4 regions of the Sphingomonas japonica genome follow, and region 2 is predicted to be linked to each of the others. Evidence: predicted binding sites of a transcription regulator. Region 2 holds the regulator's gene; each other region holds the start of a gene.
The links. Region 2 encodes LexA, which represses DNA repair genes until DNA is damaged. Its sites were predicted from a motif close to GTTCCNCNCTTGTTCT; they were not measured.
Positions count from the first base shown of each region.

Region 1 (4,855 bases), 1.1 Mb from region 2:
ACATGTCCACGTAAGGGATATCGGGACGCTTACCTTCAAACAAATCTTTGATCTGTATAATTTGAAGCCGAGGATATGATTTGCCCGTTAACTCCGATTGGAAACGACCTACAGCTGCAGCCTCCCGCTCCATTACACTAGTGGGACTTGCAAGCGTAATGAACACGCCCATTGGCGCTCTTTCTCTTTCCATTGTCGAGTGCAAATCGCGAATCATTTGAACTCCGACGTTTGCGCCACCCTTGACTGAAATCAGCGCTTTCTCCGTGCGCTTCCCGTCAGGTTTGAAATATATGATCCCGTCGATACCGCCATCGGCCCCTTTCTTTTTACCACCGAATGGCATTGCCCCAACCATTGATACTGCCCACCACTGAAACTGATACTTGTCGCGCGCCGCCAGATCGCGCGCGCCTGCCAAATCTTTAGGGGTGCCTTCAACAGTGAACTTCGCCAAAGGAAAGGCGTCTCCAATGCGCTTTTCTATTAGAGCGATTGCTAGGTGGGTAATATCGATCCCAATCCATTTTCGACCGAGTTTCTGTGCGGCGTGCACTGCCGTCCCGCAGCCGCAAAATGGATCGAGAACCAAATCACCTTCGTTAGATGAAGCGGAGATGATTCTTTCTAACAGTGAGACCGGCTTCTGAGTGGGGTAGCCCAAGGCCTCATTGCCAGAAATAGGTGGTATGTCGTCCCAGTCGTTAGATATTGTGCGTCCGGCAGAATCATCGAGATACTTTTTGTACTGCGGAACTGCTCCCGGTTTTAGCTGCACGACCAGTCCGTCTTCGTATGATTGCTGCATTCGCTCCTTAGTCCAGCGCCAAACTCGGGTTACACCAAGAAACTCGTAAGTTAAATTAGGCCTGTTATCGTTGGGATTTAAGAGGGGCAACAAGCGGTAAGGCCGCCCAGAGTCGTCTCGATATTTATACGCAGATTTCACGTATTCGGGATTGTGCTCCCCAAATATTGGATTAAAAACAGACTCATTAGTTTTAGTATACCGAAAAATGGTATCACGACAGTTAGCGAAGTTGCGACTTGAAAGACTCTTTGGATTCGAACGCTTCCAGGATATTTCATTACCATATCGGTCTGGACCAAATACGGCATCAAGTAGAAGCTTAAGATAATGACTGGCCGTAGGGTCACAGTGTAAATATAGGGTGCCGGTCTTCTTCAAAACTCTGTGCAATTCTATTAGGCGGACTGCCATCATTGACAAATAAGCCATCATATCGTTTTCGCCGAGAAACGCGCGCATTGCGTTCAGGAGGTCAAACGTGCTGGTTCGGCCGCTGCGGGCGACCTGATCGAAAGCCTCCTCGGCATGATTGTTCCAATGCCACGTGTCGCCGAACGCCTCGATTTGAGCGTCCGACGATACCCCTGATGGCGAGCTAAAAAGGATATTATAGCTAGCGTTCGAATTGAAGGGCGGATCAAGGTAGACAAGGTCGACACTCTCGTCACTGACATGCTCGCGCAGCACGTCTAGATTGTCGCCATAAAAAAGCTGGTTGGTCATACGCGTGAGAATGCCCGCGCTGGGTCAGCAGGTCTACCCCGAGGTTCGCCATTGCGCGGATCGCCCTCGCTAGCTTTGCGTCACGAAACCGGTCGATTCCGATACATGCAGTAAGACTGTATCGTAAATGAGCTTGACCGAATTAAGATACACCGCCAGTATCGATACACTGATTCGATACAAGGAAGCGCTCGATGGCTCGTACATTCGCGTATTGCCGCGTTAGCACTGCTGACCAGACAACAGACAATCAGGTTCGGGAAATCGTCAGCGCCGGTTTCAATGTCGATTCAAAGCGGATTGTTGTCGAAACGGTATCGGGGTCCGTCGCGGCGATGGAGCGGACTGGTTTCGCCAAGCTGGTTGACCGGCTAGAGGCGGACGACGTCTTGATCGTTACGAAGCTGGACCGTCTGGGCCGAAACGCGATGGACGTTCGCGCGACGGTCGAGCGATTGGCAGCGGACGGCGTACGCGTCCATTGTCTGGCCCTTGGAGGGGTCGATCTGACAAGTGCGGCAGGAAAAATGACTATGGGCGTTATCGCCGCCGTCGCAGAGTTTGAGCGCGACCTTTTGATCGAGCGAACTCACGCTGGGTTGAGGCGAGCGAAGGCGTCTGGGAAGGCGCTAGGAAGGCCTCAAAGGCTTAAGACCAGCGAACAGCAGGAAATCATGGCAGCACGCGCGCGGGGCGCTTCCCTGGGCATACTAGCCAAACAGTACGGCGTTTCCCGCGCCGCTATTCAACGGGTTGAGAAGCGAGCGGCCTAGCGCGCGAGGGCGTTGCCTGCGTAATCGATATTATAGAGGCAGCACCATCTGGTTTGGATCGGCGGGCGCCGGGCTAGTCAGCGCCACATAAACATGACGCGCCAGTTCACGTTGCCCATCCTCACGTAGACGGGGTGACGGAACGGTGAGCGCCAGTTTCGCCCAAGCTGGGGCGTTGTCGATCGCTAAAGCAATCAATTCGCGGGTGTCTGTCATCATCGAATCTCCCGCATTGCGCGCTAGAACATATGGGGAACACTGGGCAAGGGGGAAGAAGGGCTTATTTGCCGAAAGCGAGTATCGCTAGACAGTATTGATGCTCAATCATAAGGAATGAGCGTCGCTCCAACTTTGAACGGAAGGGGCGGCCCGCATATGGCGGCGAACACAGGCACTCGATCACATCGGTCGGGCGGCCTGCGGAATATAAAACCTTCGGGAAATACGCGGGAGGCGTGTTCCTGTGTTCGCGTCGTTCAACCGTCCCGACTGGCGGGATGGAGCGGTCGAATACAAGGAACTTTAATGCGCACTCTGCTTGCGGCGGCGATGGCCGTAACCTTTCCAACCTGTGCACTCGCGCAAACGTCTCCGTTGGCCGTGGCAGAAAAGGCCATGGCCACCCGGGATGCCTGCTTCAATGAAGCAACGAAAAGGGCAACTTTGAAGCAGGTAAGTCCGGAAACATTCAAGCTGGTGATCGAGGGCGCCTGCCAAGAAGAAGTGGCTGCTGCACGAGTCGCTTTTTCCGCAGCCTTAGATGCGTCCGTACCGTCTGGCCTTAGTTTCGATGCGTTGCCCTCCAAGATTCCTTATATGCGTGATTTCGACGCCGCGCTGACTGAGTTGAAGGCGAAACTGATTAGCGATTTTGCTTTGAAGGACTAGACAGGCAACAATACTTTGTTGCGGCTCAGTCTCGCTTGCCCGGGTGGAGGGGCATATCTTAGACATTGTCGAAGACAATCTTACCCCTCCTTACTGAGCTATGTCATCCCATCAACGTAAGCTCACACTTGAAGAATCTGTATATATTCTTCGCACTGGCGCGGGGAGCAAGCTAAGCCGCTAAACGGCGTATTTCGCCATATTCCTTAAGTTTTAGCTTAGGTTTGACTCCAATATGTCGCTCGAATTCGGCGGATAGCACGCGCATCGCGAGGCCGGATTTAGATACCGGCACAAGGATCGCATCGTGAAGGGGAAGCGAGGGAATGGCGTGCTCGAAGGCGAGACTTTCTATCGTCGCGAGCACTACCTCGCTTTCAGCATAGTGCAGGTCGCCCCACGCGCAGCCGCTATCGCCCAAGTCCGCCAGGAGGGGAAACTTGTTCGTCACAGCCGTCCTTACCCGTCCTACCGGGTAGTTTTTCCGCACGTCAGGGATGGGTTGAACGTCCCGGCCCTGGGGGTTCTCCAGCTGGTCAACGACCTCTGACGGCCATCTGGAATGAACCTTCCCCAGTCCAAAAGCCGCATTGATATATGCTTTCGCGATAGCCCTAGGGGGCCATGCCATGGCGTACAGGTCAGCGACGCTGGTATCCAGCGGGCGGTGCATGAGGCTATGATAAATTGTAAGAAAGCTGGCGCCGATATCAACTTCAACGACCAGCTCGCCGTTGAAGCGGATATGCCGACGTCCCTTCTTTTTTCCGTTTTGGAACGGAGAGTAGATGCGTCCGCCAAAGCGCCCATACCTCTCTGGCTTGCCGTTGTCGCAATAGACGCGCTGGAGGGTCCAGCGTTTGATGCCAGTGACTGCCACGCCCGCCATGAAGGTGTTGAGTCGGTTGATCCTAGCTCCGCTTGAAACGATGTCGGGATGGCTGGTGTCGAGCTTCAACTTTGCGCCCCTATGCCGCCCCTTCGCATCCGTTCTCGAAGGAGCCCGCATGACTACAGGTTCCTTGATCGTGGCCGGGAGTGGAGCAGTGCCGAAATGCTCGCCCAGCCGGTCAAGTGCGATCCCGAACCGAAGTGCCAATGCGATCAACTTACCAGTAGCGCGCATTCGCGTTGCGGTTCCGAAGCCACCTTCGCCTCCTTTTTTGCCGGGAAAGCTCTCGATGAAACCGTTGGCAACAAGGGCATCAAATGCGTCCCTGAAAGCGCGATATCCGATGGGCTCATCAGCAAACGAGTTGCATCCTACAGAGCGATAACGAAAGGCTAAGGGGTTTTCTGCTGCGCATGCCAGAAGATCAGCGGTTAACGCTCCCGTAGCCCCCTTCAGTCGCTTCGAGGGAGATTTAATCCCTCCAACCTCCTTAACAACTAAATTAGACAATTCTTGAATTAAGTTAGAAGAAGATAAAGAATTACACATTCCTGTCAGGTCTAGATATTGCTCACTGTTAATATAAGGTTCTTTGAGTTTGTAGATTAGCATAATTGATTCCTATAGTTATATAGATATAGATATTGAAGGTATAGAATGGCTATCGCCATTCCATACTTGTTACGTTTGACAATTTGGTACGTTACTGAATTGCAGCTCAGCTGGACTTGGACGCTGAGTCTGCGCCTCAACGCCAAGAGCGGCAAT
Region 1 is NZ_VDYR01000001.1:1,734,602-1,739,456, forward strand. Features, by position in the region: gene FHY50_RS08610 (DNA methyltransferase) at 1-1,534, opposite strand, end outside; gene FHY50_RS08615 (recombinase family protein) at 1,729-2,307, shown strand; gene FHY50_RS08620 (DUF6771 family protein) at 2,338-2,526, opposite strand; gene FHY50_RS08625 (hypothetical protein) at 2,833-3,195, shown strand; gene FHY50_RS08630 (hypothetical protein) at 3,368-4,699, opposite strand; gene FHY50_RS08635 (hypothetical protein) at 4,745-4,855, shown strand, end outside.
Region 1: FHY50_RS08620 (DUF6771 family protein) is a predicted target of LexA. The motif match lies at 2,549-2,564, and genes of this name have one in related genera.

Region 2 (4,855 bases):
AGCCGCACGACGTACGGGAGATCGGGGGTGCTTGCCGGATCGGCGTCGCGCCACGGGCTGACCACCTTGAACGGTCGCTTTTCGGCCTGCGCCGCCGCGCGCATCGCCGCAAGCTCTTCCTGCGTCAGATAACAGCGATAGGCGTGGCCGCTGGCGAGCAGCTGCCGCGCCACCTCGGCATGGCGATCGGCGCGGGTGAACTGGAACACCGCCTCGCCGTCCCAATCGAGTCCCAGCCAGCGCATGCCGTCGAGGATCGCGTCGATCGCGGGCTGCGTCGACCGCGCGCGATCGGTATCCTCGATCCGCAGCAGGAAACGGCCGCCATGATGACGCGCGTACAGCCAGTTGAACAGCGCGGTGCGCGCTCCTCCTATGTGGAGGAAGCCGGTCGGCGACGGGGCGAAGCGCGTCACCACGGGGCGCGGCTCGGCAGGCGTCGCGGCGCCGGTGTCGATATCGTCGGTTGCGCCCAAGCGCGCTTGCTCCCAAGCTGTAAATGAATGGCTCGTTTCGCCGCGCCCGCCCCTAGCACGGGGTTTCCCGCGCTTCAAACCGGCAGCGTCGGCCGCTGGCGGTACCCTGCGATCGAGCGCTGGCTGGAAGCGGAACGCGATCAGCTGCCGCTTTGGATTCCGGTTTTCCTGGGGGCAGGCGTCGCTGCATGGTTTGTGTTGCCCGATGCCGTGCGCTGGGCCGGCTTCATCGCGCTGGCGCTGGCGATCGCCGGGGCAGGTGCGGCGACGATGCGTGGCGGCCGAGCGGGACCGGCGGTCGCAATTGCCGGACTGGCGATGGCGCTTGGCTGCGCGCTGGTTTGGGGCCGGGCTGAACGGGTCGCTGCGCCGGTCCTCTCGCGTCCCGCGGTGGTCGCCTTTACCGGCAGGGTCGAACGCATCGAGGCACTGTCGGCGCGCGAACTGGTCCGCGTGCGATTGCGCGTGCAGCAGGTCGATGGCGAAGTGGAAGGCGGCTTGCCCCCGGTGGTCCGCGTCAACATCGCCGAACGCGATGTGCCCGATGGCCTGGCGCGCGGCGCGATTCTGCGCTTGCGGGCAAGGCTGATGCCGCCTGCCCCGCCGGCAGTGCCCGGCGCATATGATTTCGCACGCGTCGCATGGTTCGATGGCTTGGGGGCGAGCGGGCGCGCCTTTGCCCCGATCGCTATCGTCGCACCCGGCGACCAGCCGGGCAGAGACCTGCGCAATCGCGTCGCGCGCCATATCGAACGCCGGGTCGAAGGCAGCGCCGGCGGCATCGCGTCGGCACTGGCCACCGGCGACGAAGGAGCGATCAGCGAGGACGATGCCGAAGCGATGCGCCGTTCGGGCCTCGCGCATCTGCTGTCGATCAGCGGGTTGCATGTCACCGCCGTCGTCGGGGCGACCATGGTGCTGGTGCTAAAGCTGCTGGCGCTGAGTCCCGCGCTGGCGCTGCGGGTGCGGCTGCCGATGGTCGCCGCGGGAGCCGCCGCTGCGGTCGCGGTCGCCTACACGCTGTTTTCCGGCGCGGAAGTCCCGACGGTGCGCTCGTGCATTGCCGCATTGCTGGTGCTGGCGGCCTTGGCGCTGGGACGCGAAGCGATCACGCTCAGGCTGGTTGCCGCCGGCGCGACCATCGTGCTGCTTCTATGGCCCGAATCGATCGCTGGGCCGAGCTTCCAGTTGAGCTTCGCCGCGGTCACCGCGATTATTGCCCTGCAGGAATATCCGCGGGTGCGGGGCTGGTTCGCACGGCGCGAGGAAGGCGGCATCCGGCGGATCGGGCGGGGCATCGCGTCGCTGCTGCTGACCGGCGTCGCGGTCGAACTGGCGCTGACGCCGATCGCGCTGTTCCATTTCCACAAGGCCGGGCTGTATGGTGCGCTGGCTAATATCGTCGCGATTCCGCTGACTACTTTTGTGACGATGCCGCTTGAGGCGCTGGCGCTGGCGCTCGATCTGGTGGGGCTGGGCGCGCCGGTGTGGTGGCTGGTGGCGGCATCGCTCGAACTGCTGCTGTGGATCGCGCGGACCGTCGCGGCGGCGCCCGGAGCGGTGACCGCATTGCCGGCAATTCCCGCGGGTGCGTTCGCGGCGATGCTCCTGGGCATGCTGTGGATCGGTTTGTGGCGGACTCGCGTGCGGGCGTTCGGCCTGGTGCCGCTGGCAGTGGGGGCGGGCTGGGCGCTGACGACTCCGCGGCCCGACCTGATCGTCACCGGCGACGGCCGCCACCTCGCGCTGCGCAGTGCCGATGGCGGGATGGCGTTGTTGCGCGATCGGGCGGGCGACTATGTCCGCTCGATGCTGGGCGAAACCGCGGGCACCGACGCAGAACTCGGCGCGCTTGCCGATCGCGGCGACGTGCGCTGCAGCGCCGACCTGTGCATCGCCGATTATCGCAGTGCCACGCGGACCTGGCGCATCCTGGCGACGCGCAGCGGTTATTTCGTCGATGCGGGCGAGTTGATCGCGGCCTGCCGACAGGCAGACATCGTCATTGCCGACCGCGGCCTGCCCGCGGGGTGCGTACCGCGCTGGCTAAGGCTGGACCGCGCCGCGCTGGTGCGGACCGGCGGCGTTGCCATCGCCCTCCACGCCGGGCGCCTCGTCACCGTGCGCAGCCCCGGCGACCGCCACCCCTGGGTCACGCCGCCGATCGTCCGGCCGCCGCGCTATCGCCCTCAATAACGGCGCAGCAATCCGGCGAGCCTGCCCTGCACGCGCACCTGATCGGGGCGATAGCGCTGCGGATCATGGCTGCGATTGGCGGGATCGAGCCGAACCATCGCGCCTTCATGCCTGAAATATTTCAGCGTCGCTTCATGATCGTCGATCAGCGCAACGACGATCTCGCCCTCGCGCGCCTCGTCCTGCCGCCGGATCAGCGCATAGTCGCCGTCGAGAATGCCGGCATCGACCATCGAATCGCCCGCAACCTCAAGCGCGTAATGATCGCCCGAACCGAGCAGCGCGGCGGGGACGGGCAGCATCGTGGCGCCCTCCATGGCCTCGACCGGCATGCCAGCGGCGATGCGGCCGTGCAGCGGAATCTCAATGACATCGTTGGCGGGGGACGGGGGTGTGTTGCGTGAAGTGGAGGAAGGTGACACCTGCGACAGTGTTTTCGCATTTGCCTTCTTGACGTCACCGCGCTCGGGCATGCGCAGCACCTCGAGCGCGCGCGCGCGATTGGGCAGGCGGCGCAGAAACTGTCGCTCCTCCAGCGCGCTGATCAGACGATGGACGCCCGACTTCGACTTGAGATCCAGCGCATCCTTCATCTCCTCGAACGAGGGCGATACGCCGGTTTCGGCAAGGCGGTCGGAAATGAAGCAGATCAATTCGTGCTGCTTGCGCGTGAGCATGGCGTACCTCCGTCGGAACAGACGCGGAACACCCTAGCAACGCCTGCGGACAAGTCAAGCGATGGGCAGAATATCCACGCGTTCGCCTTTGGCCATGGGCGGCGCATGGGGTTGTCGAACGATCAGGCATTGCGCCCTGGCGAGCGTCCGCAGCATCGAACTGTCCTGTGCGTCGGCAGGGGTGGCGACACCGTCTGCCAGCGTAGCGCGCATGTAATCGAGCCGATCGCCATTGGCGGGAAGCGCGCTGCCCGCCACCGCGGGAACGGGAGTCGGCCACGGCATCGCCGCGCCGCCGAGCGCACGCACCATCGGCAGCACGAACAGATGCGCGGTGACGAATGCCGACACAGGGTTGCCCGGCAGTCCCAGCACGACGGTGTCGCGCATCCGCCCCGCCAGCATCGGCTTGCCGGGGCGCAGCGCGATCCGCCAGAAATCGATCTCCGCGCCCGCTGCGGTCAGCGCGGGACAGATCAGGTCGTGGTCACCGACCGAGGCGCCGCCCGTCGTCACCAGCATATCCGCATCGATGCCCGCAAAGGCCTCGACCATCACTTCGAGCCGATCGGGCAGGATGCCGAGATCGACGATATCGACAGGCAGCGCCGCGAGCATTGCAGACAGCATAACGCCATTCGATTCGGGTAGCTGGTCGGGCCCGAGGTCGCTTCCCGGCGCGACCAGTTCGTCGCCCGTCGCCGCCACCGCCACGCAAACCCGGCGTCGCACTTCCACCTGCGCGTGCCCGGCGACTGCAGCGAGTCCCAGCAGCTGCGGCGTCAGCTGTTCGCCCACCGCGACGAGCGGATCGCCGCAAGAGAAATCGAGCCCGCGCCGCCGGACATTGCCGCCCGGCCCGCGCGGACCGTCACCGGCCAGCGTCAGCACTGCGCCGTCGCGGCGCGCTTCCTCCTGAACCAGCACGCAGTCGGCACCGCTCGGCATCGCCGCGCCGGTGAAGATGCGCACCGCGTCCCCCGCCGTGATCGCCCCGTCGAAGCGGTGTCCGGCAGCGCTTTCGCCGACCACGCGCCATGGGCCGGGCAGGTCGGCATGGCGGATCGCATAGCCGTCCATCGCCGACAGGTCACTCGCGGGCTGGGTGCGAAGCGCCGCCAGCGGCTCGGCCGCCCAGCGGCCCGCAGCGTCGCGCAGCGCCACGGGCTCGGTCGCCAGCAGCGGCAGCAGCGCCAGCAGGCGCGCCTGTGCTTCGGCGACGGGGAGCAGGCTCATGGCCGCGTCCAGTCGCCCGATTTCCCACCGCGCTTGGCCAGGACGCGGATGCCGTCGATGACCATCGCCTTGTCGATCGCCTTGGCCATGTCGTGGATCGTCAGCAGCGCGACCGAAACCGCGGTCAGTGCTTCCATTTCCACCCCGGTCTTGCCGTCGGTGGCGACGGTCGCGGTCGCGGTGACGCCGGCGTCGTCGATCGTGAGGTCGATGGCGGCGCGGGTGATCGGCAGCGGATGGCACAAGGGGATCAGGTCGCTGGTGCGCTTC
Region 2 is NZ_VDYR01000001.1:642,827-647,681, forward strand. Features, by position in the region: gene gltX (glutamate--tRNA ligase) at 1-476, opposite strand, end outside; gene FHY50_RS03190 (ComEC/Rec2 family competence protein) at 504-2,672, shown strand; gene lexA (transcriptional repressor LexA) at 2,666-3,349, opposite strand; gene FHY50_RS03200 (molybdopterin molybdotransferase MoeA) at 3,404-4,585, opposite strand; gene moaC (cyclic pyranopterin monophosphate synthase MoaC) at 4,582-4,855, opposite strand, start outside.

Region 3 (4,855 bases), 550 kb from region 2:
CGGTGAAGGTGACATACTTGTCAAGAGCCATCTCGGTGGCAAGTTGCTTGAGCTTGTCGAGGCTGGGCCCGCCGCCGACGAGGCGAAATTGGATATCTTGCCGACCCAGATCGTGAACGATGTGCCGTGCCGCCTCAAGCAGAAGGTCGATGCCTTCCTGGTCACCCATTACCCCAACATAGCCGATAAGGTATGTGCGCCCGTTGTTGAGCGACGTGTTCGGCGCGCGGCGCTCCAGACGCGAAAGATCTGGGCCCGAACGGACCACAAAGGTGTCGGCCTCCGACTTGCGCCCGCGACGCAGTGCGATTTCACGATAGCTGTTGTTGGTGCAGATCACGACATTGGCGGACCAGAATGTAAGCCGCTCGAACAGAACCATAAGCCTCCAGAAGAGGCCGCGCTTTCCGAACTTCGCCTCGTATAGTTCGGGATTGATATCGTGATGGTCGAAAATATACTTCTTGCCGATCAGCTTGAACTGCCATGCGACGAGAAAGATCAGGTCGGGCGGGTTGCAGCCCTGAATGACGTCGAAGCCGTGCTTGAAAAGGATTTTCCACGCGAGCACGGTTTCCCAGAACAGTGCGGCGCCATATTCGAGTAAATATCCGAATGCGGAGCCAGCATCCAAAGGCAATGGGTGGCGATAGATGTGGATGCCGGCCAGTTCTTCATAGGCTGCCTCGTAGCCCTTGGCCTTCGGGCAGATGATCGACACCGTCATTCCGGCGTCGCGCAGTGTTTGTGCCTCCTGCCAGACGCGGCGATCGAACGGGAGCGGAAGGTTCTCGACGATGATGAGGACCTTGCGTCCGGCCAGCGGTCTCCGTGTCGTTGTGACATCCGCCGCAGGGCGCGTCTCTGCTGTCCCCGCAGTCCCCGGCTCGCTCACTTCAGCGCACCGAGATCGACCACGGGGGAATTGTCGGCGAGGCGGAGCTGCTTCATCGTCGCGTTGCTGGAAAGTACGCGGTCGAAGTCGCCGGCTTCGGCTTCGGTCTGGCCGATCAGCAGTTGTTCGAGTTGGGGGATCTGCATGAAGGCATAGCCGAGATTCGCGCCGGCGAGCTTCGATGCGTCGATGGCAGGATCGAAGATCGAAAGGACATACCCCGCCTGGAGCAGCATCCGCGCTAGATCGACATTGGGGCTTTCACGAAGATCGTCCGTCTCTGCCTTGAACGCCAGGCCGACCAGAAGGACGCTTGCGCCCGGCGCCAGCCCGGCAGTCGCATGTTCGAACAACTCGCGCTTGTGCGCGTCGTTGGATCGCAACAGCGAATCGACCAGATGGGTATTGGCACCACAGTCCGCCGCGATACGCTGCAGCGCGCGCACGTCCTTGGGCAGGCAGGAGCCGCCGAACGCTCCGCCTGGACGCAGGTAATAGGGGGAGATGTTCAACTTCGTGTCGGAGATGAAGATCTCGTGCACCTGGCTGGCACTGATGCCGAGACGCATGCACACCCGGCCGACTTCGTTCGCGTACGCGACCTTCATTGCGTGCCAACTATTGTCCACGAACTTGGTCAACTCGGCTTCGCGAAAACCGACATGGAATGTCGGCACCTTCAGGTTCTGGTGCAGTATGTCCATGTTCGCCGAAGGCAGGGCATCTGCCGTGCCGACGACGATCTTGGGCGGATTGAAATAATCATGAACCGCCGTCGCCTCGCGCAGGAATTCCGGGTTGTAGACCAGTTCGATCGCGCTGCTCGCCGCATCGCCGAGCTCGGCGCCAAAGATCGGTGCGATCAGTCCCTCAATAGTTCCGGGTCGAATCGTCGAGCGATACGCCACCGTCAGGGGCCGCGCGCGTGCCGGATTGACGGCAGCGGCGATCTGTCGGCTGACGTCGGCAATGAAGCGCATGTCGTGCGCGCCATCGGCCGCACTTGGTGTTCCGACGCAGACGATCGCCATGTCGCAGTCATCGAGGTGTTCGCCCGCCGTGGTTGCGGCCAGAATCAGGCCGCTGCGAAGGCCGTCCGCCAAGAGTTCCTGCACGCCGGGTTCGGAAATCGGGGGTATTCCGGCGCGGATGTTCTTTACCTTGGCTTCGTTCACATCGATCCCAACGACCATATGGCCTTCGCTGGCGATGCAGCACGCTGCGGTGAAGCCGACATAACCCAAGCCGAAAATAGCGATCTTCATCATCGAACCTTATCTTGAACAGGAGACGCCGGTGCCGAAATCGGCGCGGGCCTCATATCCACGCATTTGCGCGCTTCTGGAGGCCGTTTCAGTTTAATCACGCGGCTATATCGAGGGTTTTGCCAGCCGCATAGTAGTCCACCGGGCTGCGACACACACCAATGCCCGATCCCCTGCGATGAACAGTGCGGTGGTCCATCCGCCCCGCGTTCCTCACTTGTTCCAAAGGAACAAATGCTGTACGCAGCTCGCAGTGCGTTGAACGACCCGCCCGGCTGGGCTAGCGATGGGAGCGACAGATGGCAGCAACACTCAAGGTGATCGACAGCAAGATGGCAGCTTCCACCGACAAGGTCGCGGGCGACCGGCAAAAGGCGCTCGACGCCGCACTGGCGCAGATCGACCGCGCCTTTGGCAAGGGCAGCGCAATGCGGCTCGGCTCGAAGGAGACGATGCAGGTCGAGACCGTGTCGACCGGATCGCTCGGGCTCGACATCGCCCTTGGCGTGGGCGGCTTGCCGCGGGGACGCGTGATCGAGGTCTATGGCCCCGAAAGCTCGGGCAAGACCACGCTCGCGCTCCACGTCATTGCCGAGGCGCAGCGCGGCGGCGGAACCGCGGCGTTCGTCGATGCCGAGCACGCGCTCGATCCGGTCTATGCCAAGAAGCTGGGCGTCAACATCGACGAACTGATCGTGTCGCAACCCGATACCGGCGAGCAGGCGCTCGAAATCGTCGATACGCTGGTGCGCTCGAACGCGATCGACGTGCTGGTGGTCGATTCGGTCGCCGCGCTGGTGCCGCGCGCCGAGATCGAGGGCGAGATGGGCGACAGCCATGTCGGCCTGCAGGCGCGGTTGATGTCGCAATCCTTGCGCAAGCTCACCGGCTCGATCAGCCGATCGCGCTGCATGGTGATCTTCATCAACCAGCTGCGCATGAAGATCGGCGTGATGTATGGCAATCCGGAAACCACCACCGGCGGCAACGCGCTCAAATTCTACGCTTCGGTGCGCCTCGATATTCGCCGTACTGGCCAGATCAAGGATCGCGACGATATCGTCGGTAACGCGACGCGCGTGAAGGTGGTCAAGAACAAGGTCGCACCGCCGTTTAAGCAGGTCGAATTCGACATCATGTATGGCGAGGGGATCTCCAAGATCGGCGAGATCCTCGACCTCGGCGTCAAGGCCGGGCTGGTCGAGAAGTCGGGCGCGTGGTTCAGCTATGATTCGGTGCGGATCGGGCAGGGGCGCGAGAATGCCAAGACCTATCTCAAGGAGCATCCCGAGATGGCCGATCGCCTCGAAAAGGCGATTCGCACCCGGACCGACAAGGTCGCCGAAGAGCTGATGGTCGGTCCCGGCGGGGAGGATGACGACGACGAATGAGGTGGCGTCGGGAAAGTGGAGAAGGCGATGCTATGTCTCCACTTTTTCCACTTAGCATCTCGGGCCGTTGATCGTTCCACTCGCATTCCTTCCTCGTCATCCCCGCAAAAGTGGGGATCTAGCTATTTTGTCCTCTGCGTGACGAGCGTTCGGGAAAGGAGGTCGGACAGGTCATCGTTCTCGTGCGACCTTTGCGACCGTTTCGCTATTGCCTATGCCTCACGCGTGGTTCCTGCCGGAGCTGCGATGCCGACTGAGGAGCGCCGCGCATGACCATTATCGTCCACCACCTCGAAAACTCCCGGTCGCAGCGGGTGTTGTGGCTGCTCGAGGAACTGGGGCTGCCCTATGCGGTGGAGCGCTATCGCCGGAACAAGGCGACGATGCTGGCGCCGCCGGAACTAAAGGCGGTGCATCCGCTCGGCAAGTCACCGGTGATCGAGGACGACGGGCTGGTCGTCGCCGAAACCGGCGCGATCATCGAATATCTCGTCGACAAGGCCGATGGTCGGCTCGGCCCGCCGGCGCATCGCGGATCGGCGCTGCACTATCGCCATTTCCTGCATTATGCCGAGGGTTCGCTGATGCCGCCGCTGCTGGTCAAGCTCGTGCTCGGCCGCATTCCTCTGCTCGGAAAGGCCGCGCAGAAGAAACTCCAGCCGATGATCGACGTCCATCTCGACTATGTCGAGGCGCAGCTTGGCGAGCGGCCCTGGTTCGCAGGCGACGCCTTCACCGCCGCCGACGTGATGATGAGCTTTCCGCTCGAAGCCGCCCGCTCGCGCGGCGGTCTCGACGCGTCGCGCCCGGCGACGATCGCCTGGCTCGACAAGATCCATGCCCGCCCCGCCTATCAGGCCGCTCTGGCCAAGGGCGGGCCCTATGCCTATGCCTGAGCATCTTTTGATCCGCTCACGCGGATGCGGCACTGTCCCGCTCCCCCGCCCGTCCGGCCACAGCATATCGTGGGTAGGCGGCCGGGCTGGGAAACGGGCCGGTGCCGACTGACACAATAATGACGGGGGACGGCATGGACGGCGCCGAACAGGCAACCGAGCGGGGCGGAATTTCGCTGCAGTATCAAATGCTGATCGGCTTCGTACTGGGTCTGGTCGGCGGGCTGATCGTCTATGCGAGCGCCGCGGGCGCGCCGTGGGTGGAAACGATCACCACCTATGTTACCGGTCCGATCGGCCAGATCTTCCTGCGGCTGCTGTTCATGCTCGTGATACCGCTGCTGTTCTCGGCGCTGGTCGTAGGCATCGCCGAAATGGGCGAAATCCGCTCTCTCAAGCGCGTGGGCT
Region 3 is NZ_VDYR01000001.1:1,195,280-1,200,134, reverse strand. Features, by position in the region: gene FHY50_RS06035 (glycosyltransferase family 4 protein) at 1-895, opposite strand, end outside; gene FHY50_RS06030 (nucleotide sugar dehydrogenase) at 892-2,163, opposite strand; gene recA (recombinase RecA) at 2,460-3,551, shown strand; gene FHY50_RS06020 (glutathione S-transferase family protein) at 3,821-4,447, shown strand; gene FHY50_RS06015 (dicarboxylate/amino acid:cation symporter) at 4,567-4,855, shown strand, end outside.
Region 3: recA (recombinase RecA) is a predicted target of LexA. The motif match lies at 2,369-2,384, and genes of this name have one in related genera.

Region 4 (4,855 bases), 240 kb from region 2:
AACTTCCAGGGTCGGCAGGTAGAAGTCGTCCTTGCTGATCTTGAACCCGCTCACGAAACTGCCCCCGTCTTGCGCGCCGCCTTGCGCGCCACGCGCTTGTTCTGTTTTGCCGCCTCGCTCGCCATCGGGTTCACCAGCGCTTCGTACAGCCCGAACAGATGCTCGACCCGGTCGCGGTCGGTGGCGAACGGCGCGCCCTTCGCCTTGGTCCGGTACAGCCGGTCCACCGCCAGATCGAGCGCGGCATGCGCCTTGCGCAGATTGGCCGGCATGGTGTCGGGATCGTAGAGATCGGCCAGGCTGGACGCCGGCCATTCCGCCCGCGCGTCGAGCACGGCTTGCGCCAGCGCCTCGATCTGCGCGCGCTGGGCGGGGGAGGCTTCGGGCCAGGGGAAGGTGTTGTAGACGAGGCCGATTGAGTAACGGTAGTCGCTCTTCAAGCGACCACCCATGTGGCGCAACCACGCCATGTGCATCGCGCTAGTAACGACGCCGAAGTCCCACTTCGTTGCCTCTTGCAAAGTCTGAATTAGATTTGTCGGCACGGTGGGGGGTGTGAGCCATCCGATAGGCACGTAAGCCCTTCTTTCGGAACTTACTTCGGGCACCACCAGATAGGCGCCTCGCGGTATCGTATTCACTTCAAAGCGAAGCGGAAAGGCCGCTAATCGCTGAGTTGCCACCTTTTTACTGGCGGCACGAAAGTCACGCACCGCACGGACTCGCTCCAACACCTTGGGCAGCGTATGCAAAGTCGACGGAGAAACCTGCTGCAAGAGTAGCAGCCATCGCTTCGAACCCCGAATAAACTCCAAGGAGCCGATCAAGGGGACAAAGAGCTCGGCCGAAGCCGGCTCATCTTCAACGAATTGCCGTTTCTCATCCGGCGAGAATATGTAGTGACCTCCATCGACGATCTTACTTCCCATGCGAAGTGGCTTTGGCGCGCTGAGAGGACGCGTAGCTTCCGCGATAACCATATGCCGGTTCCCGACGCTTCCCGCATCGAACAGATACGCTGTCAGCGCGTCATGCACCGTCTCGTCCGGTTCGCCATCGATGTCGTCATAGCTGAACAGCCGCTTTTCCCTCGGCTGCACGCTGCGATGCGTCAGGCCTATGATAACGACATGGACATGCGCCTTGCCGCGCGCGTCCGATCCCCAGGCAAAGGTCCGATGGGCGAAGGCGATCTCCAGCCCATGGCGTTCGAACAGGATCGGCCATAGCTGTGCGACCTGTTCGCCCTGTGTGATCGAATTGGTCGATACCAATCCGATCCGTGTTGGCCCGCTCGCAATATAGGCGCCCGCCTTGATGAACCACGCGCAGACGAAATCCAGAGAACCGGGTTTCCCACTTTTGGCGTCGATAATCCTCGCCATCTGAATCCGCTGTTCGGGCGATTGATAACTCTGGCCAACAAACGGCGGATTGCCCATCACCGCGAAGCACCGCTCGTGCGGCAGCACCGTGTCCCAGTCGATCTCCAGCGCGTCGCCATGCACGATATTGGCGCTGTCGGTCAGCGGGATGTCGGCGAATACTTTCCCGAACGTCCGGCCCAGCTCGATATTCGCCAGATGCTCGGTCATCCACATCGCCACCTCGGCGATATGCGCGGGAAATTCCTCCAACTCGATCCCGTGAAACTGCGCCAGCCGCACGACGCTCAGCGCCTCGACATCGTACAGCATCGGCGAATTGACGTCATAGACCGCCTCCAGCACCTCCTGCTCCATCGCGCGCAACTCGCGATAGGTGACGACCAGGAAATTGCCGCACCCGCATGCCGGGTCGAGGAAGTCGAGCGATCCCAGCCGTTCCTGGAACGCCAGCAGCGCCGGCCGCTTGCCGCCGTCACGCCCCGCCTTCAGTCGGTCCAGCTCGCTGCACAGTTCATCGAGGAAGAGCGGGCCGATCACCTTCATGATGTTCGGCTCGGTGGTGTAATGCGCGCCCTTCTTGCGCCGTTCGCCCTTGTCCATCACCGACTGGAAGAGCGATCCGAAAATCGCCGGGCTGACCTTGCCCCAGTCGAATTTCGCCGCCGCAATCAGGTCGTCGCGCATCTGCGCATCGAACACCGCGGTGCGCAGCGCCCCGGTGAACAGCGCGCCGTTGACATAGGGGAACTTGCCGAACTCCGGGTCCATCCCCGTCACGCGCTGGTCGGCATGCGTGTCCAGCACTTCGAACAACTCGTTCAGCACGCGCCCGACATTGCCCCCATCCGCGTCGGTCCGCTCCTCGATCAGATAGAGGAAATCGTCCTTGTTGCCGAAAATGCCAGTGTCGTCGGCGAACAGGCAGAACAACAGCCGCACCATCAACCGTTCCAGGTCGATGCCGCGATAATTTTTCGCCTCCAGCGCGTCGTGGATCGTGCCCAGCAGTTCGGCAGCCTTGATGTTGACTGCGGCCTGGTTGCCATAGGAACGGCGCTGGACGCCCAGCATGAAGCCGAATTCCTCGACATGCTTGTGGAGTTGCGGCAGCGTGAAGGCGACTTCCTTGCGCGTTTCCAGTTCCAGCAGCCGGAACCGCTGGAAATCGCAGGTCATTACATATTTCGGCGCGTCGCGATCGCGCAGGCCCAGCACATAATCCAGTGCTTGCCCTTCGGCGCGCAGCAGGTCTTTCCCGGCGCTTTTCTGTTCGACCAGCAGCACGCTCGGCCAGAACAGGTCGATGAAGCCGCGCTTGTTGCTGTCGATCATCTCGATCTTGCGTTCGAAGATCGCGACCTTCTTGCGATCGACGCCGAACACGTCGAAGAACTCATTGTAGAAGGACTGCGTTTCGCCCTTTTCGTAATGCGCGTCGGCCCAGCGCTCCGAAAAGCGCCGTGCTCGCACCCGAATTTCCTGCCAGCTCAGTCGCATCGCTTCCCCCGCTGCGCGACGCTAGCGGCACATCGCGCCCGTCGCAAACCGCAACCGCCCTTCTACAACCCGTCCCTCACCCCTATCTCCCCCTCTGGCGCCCGCTCCAGAACGAAGATAGAACGCTCCCCCATGTCCCTAACCCACATCTCCGTCCGCGGCGCGCGCGAGCATAATCTCAAGGGCGTCGACATCGACATCCCGCGCGACACCCTCACGGTCATCACCGGCTTGTCGGGCAGCGGCAAGTCGAGCCTCGCCTTCGACACCATCTATGCCGAGGGGCAGCGCCGCTACGTCGAATCGCTGTCGGCCTATGCGCGCCAGTTCCTCGAGCTGATGCAGAAGCCCGACGTCGATCATATCGAGGGGCTGTCGCCCGCCATCTCGATCGAGCAGAAGACCACCAGCCGCAATCCGCGATCGACCGTGGCGACCGTCACCGAGATCTACGATTACATGCGGCTGCTGTGGGCACGCGTCGGCATTCCCTATTCGCCCGCCACCGGCCTGCCGATCAGCGCGCAGACCGTCAGCCAGATGGTCGATCGCGTCCTCGCCTTGCCGGAGGGCACCCGCCTGCTCCTCCTCGCCCCCGTCGTGCGCGGGCGCAAGGGCGAGTATCGCAAGGAGCTCGCCGAGTGGCAGAAGGCCGGCTTCCAGCGCGTCCGCATCGACGGCGAGACGCACATGATCGAGGACGCCCCCGCGCTCGACAAGAAGTACAAGCACGACATCGAAGTGGTGGTCGATCGCCTCGTGGTCGGCGGCGACATGGCCACCCGGCTCGCCGAGAGCTTCGAGACCGCGCTCAAGCTGGCCGAGGGGCTGGCCTATGTCGATCTGGTCGACGGCGTCGTGCCCGGGCGCGAGGACGCGGCCGCTGACGCCGGCGCTCCGGATCAGAAGCTGAAGGGCGCGGGCATCCCACCCAACCGCATTGTCTTTTCCGAAAAATTCGCCTGCCCCGTCTCGGGCTTCACCATCGCCGAGATCGAGCCGCGGCTGTTCTCGTTCAACGCTCCCCAGGGCGCCTGCCCCGCCTGCGACGGCCTGGGCGAGAAACTGCTGTTCGACGAGGACCTCGTCGTCCCCAACCACGCCCTGTCGATCAAGAAGGGCGCGGTCGTGCCGTGGGCGAAGTCCAACCCGCCCTCGCCCTATTACATGCAGGTGCTCGGCAGCCTCGCGCGCCATTTCGGGTTTTCGCTTGAAACACCCTGGGCCGATCTCGCCCCCGAGCACCGCGATGCCATCCTCTACGGCACCAAGGGCAAGCCGGTCACGCTGACCTTCGTCGATGGCCGCAAGTCGTACGACGTCAAGAAACCGTTCGAAGGCGTCATCGGCAATCTCAATCGCCGCATGCTGTCGACCGAATCCGCCTGGATGCGCGAGGAGCTTTCCAAGTACCAGGCCTCGCACCCCTGCGAAGTCTGCCACGGCGCCCGCCTCAAGCCCGAGGCGCTGGCGGTGAAGATCGGCGGCCACGACATCGCCTATGCCACGCATCTCTCGGTGGTCGACGCGCTCGCCTTCTTCCAGGCGCTGCCCGACACCATGACCGGCCAGCAGAAGGAAATCGCCGAGCGCATCCTCAAGGAAATCCTCGAACGCCTCGGCTTCCTCAACAATGTCGGCCTCGACTATCTCAACCTCGACCGCACCTCGGGCACGCTGTCCGGCGGCGAGAGCCAGCGCATCCGCCTCGCGTCGCAGATCGGCAGCGGCCTGTCGGGCGTGCTCTACGTCCTCGACGAACCCAGCATCGGCCTGCACCAGCGCGACAACGACATGCTGCTCAAGACGCTGCGCCGCCTGCGCGATCTCGGCAACACCGTCCTCGTCGTCGAGCATGACGAGGACGCGATCCGCACTGCCGATTACGTCATCGACATGGGCCCCGGCGCCGGCGTCCACGGCGGAGAGATCGTGGCCAAGGGCACGCTCAAGCAACTGCTCAAGGCAAA
Region 4 is NZ_VDYR01000001.1:403,348-408,202, reverse strand. Features, by position in the region: gene FHY50_RS02025 (restriction endonuclease) at 1-54, opposite strand, end outside; gene FHY50_RS02020 (DNA methyltransferase) at 51-2,858, opposite strand; gene uvrA (excinuclease ABC subunit UvrA) at 3,018-4,855, shown strand, end outside.
Region 4: uvrA (excinuclease ABC subunit UvrA) is a predicted target of LexA. The motif match lies at 2,994-3,009, and genes of this name have one in related genera.